2 regions of the Paenibacillus terreus genome follow, and region 2 is predicted to be linked to the other one. Evidence: riboswitches for the same ligand, from Rfam matches in the RefSeq annotation. Region 2 holds a riboswitch; the other holds the start of a gene.
The links. Region 2 has a riboswitch for cyclic di-AMP ahead of ACE5KN_RS22900 (C40 family peptidase). Riboswitches for the same ligand answer to the same signal wherever they lie in the genome.

Region 1 (3,112 bases), on a different contig from region 2:
AGCAGCGTGCAGAAAACGTGGGACGGCAAGCAGCAAAAGGTAACCTACCGTATTCAAAGCCGGTCCCCCGCTGCCTCGGTGGTCATTGATCCTCTTCATACGATCCCTCTGGAGAACAACCACCTGAATAACACACTGCTGGCCAAGCTGCCGGAGAAAACCGAAACACGCTGGCTTCTGGGGATGACCAGGCTGGCTGAAGCTTTGATTGGAAGTCTGTCATGGTGAGGTGTCCGAGGTGATGAATTCTGTAAAAGAGGGTTGGACGCTCGTCCGCTTGCACTTTTTTATCGTAATTCTGCTGTTTATCTACCGTCTTGTCTGGGGAGTATTCAACTATAAATACACGGAATCGGGGATTGTGCCCCTGCTGCTGCGTTATCCGGGAAGCGGGCAGAGCGAGCTCAACCAGACCTTATTCTGGATGGAGAGCCAAATTGCATTGGTGCAAAATTCTTCCGTCCATCTGTATTTCTGGGTTCTGCTTGCGGTCATCTTGCTGCGCATGCTGTTGACCCCTTTGGTCCGCGTAGGTGTGTATTACAGCCTGCACATGAAGAAAGAGCTAGGACGGCGTTCCTTTCTCACCGGCATCCGGCTGTTCTGGCGTTCGTCCCTTTTATATTACACGGTTGAAATCTGCCTTCTGCTGCTTCCCGGATACTGGATTATACCGCGTCTGCTGCAGACTCTGTCCGGTTTAATGAACGAGCCGCTCATGGCCGCCGCCCGTCTTCTCCCCTACATCGCTTTATGGGGCATTTTGGCCTGGCTCATCCGTCAATGCGTGATGTACATGCAGTTCGGAACGATCAGCGGGAGGGGCGCCTGGTTCTCGCTCGCCTGCTGCATGCGGCGAATTCTGCCCGGTATCGGAATATCCGCACTGCTCGGAGCGTCCGTATTCGTCCTGCTCTCTATCTTTACCGCTTCGGCCTGGCTGTGGACAGGACTGCTTGCACTCATTCTGCATCAGACCTATCATTTTATTTCTTCACTTTTTACAATATGGCATACGTCCGCACAGTATCATTTATGGAATACGGCTTGTGATTCGTTCACCAAGGAGTAAAATGATGCCAACCCCTGCATTTCAAGCGAACAAAAAATATAGTGAATTCTCAAAAGTATAGGTTTGTTTAATCTCACTTAACATAGTGCTTTCGATATTTTTTGTCTCTGCTTGCTGCAGAGGCTATTTTTTTGCAGTTTTTTGCTATGAAACATTTGCCAAACTATGCTTCCTTTGTTACAATAGTCGCAGTGAACTGATAGTAACAACTTTGTAATTATTGTTGTAACCTTTTTAGACAAACCATTCAGGATTATTCATACGCTTCAAGGTGCATATCTAAGTGAAGCCGAATTCCCGGCACCTGGGAAGCGGGGGAACCAGTTTTGGGTGAATTGATCTCGCAACAGAGGGATCATAGGGGAGCCTTCTACCGAACCCTTAAGCTAACCTCGCAGGCATTGGAAGGGGTTTGTATTTTTTTGAAGAAGAAGCTAACTATCGCACTCATGAGTGCAGCAATCGCCTTCTCGGCCTTTTCGTTCGGCGCAGGAAGCGTATATGCGGACTCTAAAATGGACCAGATCATTCAGGATGCCAAAGGCACTTCTTATAGAGCAGGCGGCACAACGTTGAGCGGATTTGACTGTTCCGGATTTACAAGTTATGTATTTGAGAAGCTTGGAATCGATCTTCCACGCCAATCCTCCTCTCAATTCGATATGGGAACCTCCGTTTCGCGGGATGAAATGCGACCTGGCGATCTGGTATTCTTTAACACCAACGGAAGAGGAGTTTCACATGTAGGGATTTTTGTAGGCGACGGCAAGTTTGCCCATTCCTCCTCATCGCGCGGTGTCACCGTCAGTTCCTTGAATGAAAGTTACTACGCCAACCGGTATCTTGGTGCCAAACGTGTCATGAGCACATCCACTTACGAATCCGTTGCCCTTGATTAGAAATCATTACATCATTCATACGAACTTCAATAGCAGCTTCGATTCCGACCGGAATTGAGGCTGTTTTTTTAGATTTCAGTAAGTATAAACACTTTGGCATAAGCCTCCTGAAATCGAAAAAACTATCGGTAGATGCGGTCTGTCATCTGTGAATGTACATCGATAGACGTTTTTTTGTTGCCAAACAGGTTTAACTAAAGGGGGGAAAGAACATGTCCGCCGGATCAGCAAGCTATCAGGTCGTTCCGATGAGTGAAAAGCAGGCGGCTGCCATATGCGAGTGGAAATATGAACCACCTTACGACATCTACGGCTGGCTCCCTTGGGAGCAAATGAAGGCTCTTGATATCGAATTCGCCAACACGGAGCTGCGGAGCTCCCAATATGTCGCCGTATTGAATGAGTCAGGGGATCTATGCGGATTTGCCCAGTATTTCCCTATGGAAGGGGTGACCCGCCTTGGTCTCGGAATGCGCCCTGAACTCTGCGGTCATGGACATGGCGCGGAGTTTGTGAGGGCTATCGCCGAGGAAGCCAGGCGCCGTACACCACACAATGAGATCGACCTCGAAGTCCTCGTCTGGAACAAACGGGCCATCAGAGCCTACCGGTCGGCAGGCTTTCGGATTACCGATACCTACGAGCGGCAAACTCCCGAAGGGATGAAACCTTTTCATTGCATGGTCTACAATCATGGTGAAGATACACACAATATACCAAACGCCCCGGAATCAGAGTCTTAACTCTAAACCAGGGCGTTTCTCCATTAAAACGCTTATTTGCTTAAGTTTATTTGGTGTTGCAGGGCTAATCCTCCGAACGCATTCGTTCGAACGCTTCATTGTACTGCTGCGCTTCTTTTATATCCACTGCTGTGATCCCGCCTTCATCCCATGAGGTAAGACGCAGTGTGACCGTCTTGTAATCAATGGTAATAAACGGATGGTGATTGAATGCTTCCGAAATACCAGCTACCTCATCCACGAATGCAATTCCTCTCATAAAGCTGGAAAAGACATATTTTCGGACAATCCAGCGTCCCTCTTCAAGCTCCCAGCCCTCTAGCTTCTCCAGATGAGCCTCTATTTCCTCTAATGTAAAAGGCATTGTAATTCCTACTCCTCTCCGTTATACGGAAGCC
Region 2 (3,112 bases):
ATGACAAAGGCGCCGATGGTGGCGATGGACATCAGAAAATGCTCGTCGAACACCTGGCCTCTGACGATATTCTTAACGGCTCTAAGTACAATGTCGCCGCCAACAATAAGATAAGCGATGGCAAACAGTGCAAACTCAGCTATCCCGGTGATTGGCGCCAATAACCCGATTCCTGTCAAAAACGCGCCTGCAATCAGGCGAATGATCATGCGTTTCGTATTGCCCGCACCATGATCATGGCTGTGTCCATGACTGTGGTCGTGATCATGTGCATGAGCGTGTCCATGATCGTGGCTATGACCGTGCTGCACAGCCGCCTTTGAGGCAGCCCCGTTCCCCTTTTCCACAACCTGAATATGAGGCTCCAGCTGATTTACTTTTTTCCTGGCCGCTGTGACGACAGCCTGATCATGCTCTTTATCCACTTCCATTGTAAGTGTCTTGCTTACGAAGTTAACAGAACAGTCCATGACCCCATCGAGCTTCTTCACACCGTTCTCAATCTTCATGGCGCAATTCGCACAATCCAGCCCTTCCAGTATGAGCTCCCGTTTCACCTTCTCAGCCGCTGTACCCATGAGACTTCTCCCCTTCCTGACAGCCAAAAACCTATATATGAATAATTGTTCATGTGTTATGAATTTATTATATGTAGTGAAGGAGAAGATTGTCAATGCAGTATACCCAATTCGTGCAAAGTGAATGTTCTGGCAGCAAAAAAAGGACAAGCCCGAAACAGCTTCAGGCTTGTCCTCTTCAATTTCATCAACGTGCTTCGCTTACCATTCTGGTATAGCTGTACTCGCTGATGACACGGCGGGCTGTAACATATCTGTTGGCATAATAAGGCTCCGACAGACTGCTGACCGTTACACCCTTGCTGCTTGCGGAATGGGCAAATTTATTATTCCCCACATAGATACCGGCATGGGAAATCCCCCGTCCGCTTGTATTAAAGAACACCAGGTCTCCTACCCTGAGATCGTCCTTGGCGACTTTTACACCTGTGTTCGCCTGCTGCTGGGAAGTACGGGGCAGATCCAAGCCAAACTTGTTGAATATGTACAAAATAAACCCGGAACAATCGAAACCTGCGGTTGTCGTGCCTCCGTATTTGTATGGAGTGCCTGCAACCTGAGCAACATAGCTGTTAATTTGCGCTTCACTGGCATGTGTAGTGGCAGCCCCGGACGTGAACAGTACGGCGGCTCCAAAAATCGATAAAATCGCTTTTTTCAAAAAAATATTCTCCCTTCAAAGCCTACGGAGTTAGCTGAGGGTTAGGTAGAAGGTTCCCTTTACTCTCTTACGCACAAGAATAATTCACCCGAAGTGGTTCCCCCGTTTTCAAACACATTGAAATTCGGCAAATATTAAAATTTTGTAACCTTAATCAGGGTAATACACCCGAATACTCTTTGTCAATGGAAGAAAAACCCTTACTAGTGAAGTCAATAATGGCTGTATATCAACAAAAAATTGCAGTCCACAAAAGTAACATAAAAGAAACAAAAATGTAAACATCCAATGCATAGTTAGCTGAATTGAGGTACATATTAAAGCCTGGAAACCCAATCCATGACATCAGGAGGTAAATCCAATGGCTACCAGTAGACAGCATCAGGAAGCGCACGGTATCGGGCAAATTGAAAAGCAGCTCAATCGTCAGGCGGAGGCCGCAGCACAAATTCAGGGCGGGAGTGAAACAGACCGCGAAATTAACGAGGCAAGCATGAAAAAGGATAGTGCTGTGAAAGAAGAAGCCGATCCGGAACAAAAGTAAGAAAAACGCTTATCAACGCACATTCACAGAAGACAGACCGCGTTTAGCAGTAGTTTTTCTTGCGATTCCAGGAAGGTTATACCAAGGGGGTTGTACTTCCTGGAATCTTAAAATAAACGGCGCCCTTCGGGGCGCCGTTGCTGCAGGCAGGTACGGTTTACTTCATTGTTCCTATATTTCTTAGTGTAACCTTGACGGATATCTTGGCGTCTGACTCCGTGGACACAAATTTCTGTCTTATTTTCGGCCAATCCCGGCCAAACCTCATTCTTGCATAACGGCCAAATCCGACAGGGTCAACCTGCATACTTTGCAGTTTCTTTAGAACGTCTCTAATTTGGTCGCGTATGTACTCCTCACTGTTTTGTTCAACCAGCTTGATCTCATTTTGGCTTTCCAGATTCAGCTTTCCTTTATAGTCCTGGATCACGGCTTCCAATTCCAGCCTGGAAAAGATCACCGGATGATTCAGATCTCCTGTCACTTTGGTGCGCACCTGGCTTTTCATCAGATTTAATAATATAACCCCATGCCTTGAAGGTGAGGCGTTAAACGGAACTGTAATACTTGGAAAACGTTTCTCTTTCCTGAGCATCTCAACGAGTTGAGCTTCGCCGGGATTCATAAAGCCCACCAAACGGTCCTTTTTAAACAATGCTATTTTCGAAATTTTGATCGATTGCTTGGTAGCTTCAATGTAGGGGATCATTGGGTCACTCACATCATTGGTGAGCACAAAAATAAAATCCCTCAGGGTAGTGTACGGACTAAACGCGGTTTCTTCTCGGGGTCTTAATAAATCGTTCAAAAATTCACTATTCTGTTTTGGCGCAGTATTTTTTAATATAGATTCGGCAGATCCCTTAACAATGGCCAGAACTCCGTTGTTTCCGACCTGGGGATCACGGTACAAGTCCAAGAGGATGTCTCTTAACCCGCTCCCGCGCGCCAGCTCTTCGCCGATCAGAATGACCCGAGTCTGGCGCAGGCTCACGGTTTTTGAAGACATTGCGGATATTTTATAAAAGGCTTCATGAGTTAAGATGCCTTTCGCTGTATAGATCTTGTCCTTTTTGAAACCGCCCTTCGTAGGCTGAGGCACGGAAATTGTAACCTTGATCCGGTCTTGCGGCGATTTATCAAATCCAAGCACGCCTGCCATTTCAAGGTCCTCAAGCGAAGGCGTCTCCACCCGCTTGTTTTCGCAGCCAGCAGGAAATAGCGCAGCAAGCACCAGCATGGATAGGAAAAGATATCTGAGCAACATATTAACTACCCCGTTTTTTTAATTTGTGGAGCCCAAGCATCAAGCTGGGCCATAGAATAAGA

Region 1: another riboswitch for cyclic di-AMP. It lies ahead of ACE5KN_RS30605 (C40 family peptidase); the one in region 2 lies ahead of ACE5KN_RS22900 (C40 family peptidase).

What each region holds. Positions count from the first base shown of each region.
Region 1 covers NZ_JBHIRX010000032.1:21,188-24,299, reverse strand. Annotated here, with positions in the region: gene ACE5KN_RS30615 (M1 family metallopeptidase) at 1-228, shown strand, start outside; gene ACE5KN_RS30610 (hypothetical protein) at 242-1,072, shown strand; cyclic di-AMP (ydaO/yuaA leader) riboswitch at 1,350-1,488, shown strand; gene ACE5KN_RS30605 (C40 family peptidase) at 1,495-1,971, shown strand; gene ACE5KN_RS30600 (GNAT family N-acetyltransferase) at 2,184-2,714, shown strand; gene ACE5KN_RS30595 (4a-hydroxytetrahydrobiopterin dehydratase) at 2,779-3,078, opposite strand.
Region 2 covers NZ_JBHIRX010000015.1:114,694-117,805, reverse strand. Annotated here, with positions in the region: gene ACE5KN_RS22905 (heavy metal translocating P-type ATPase) at 1-578, opposite strand, end outside; gene ACE5KN_RS22900 (C40 family peptidase) at 766-1,239, opposite strand; cyclic di-AMP (ydaO/yuaA leader) riboswitch at 1,244-1,379, opposite strand; gene ACE5KN_RS22895 (hypothetical protein) at 1,601-1,783, shown strand; gene ACE5KN_RS22890 (Ger(x)C family spore germination protein) at 1,941-3,050, opposite strand; gene ACE5KN_RS22885 (GerAB/ArcD/ProY family transporter) at 3,052-3,112, opposite strand, start outside.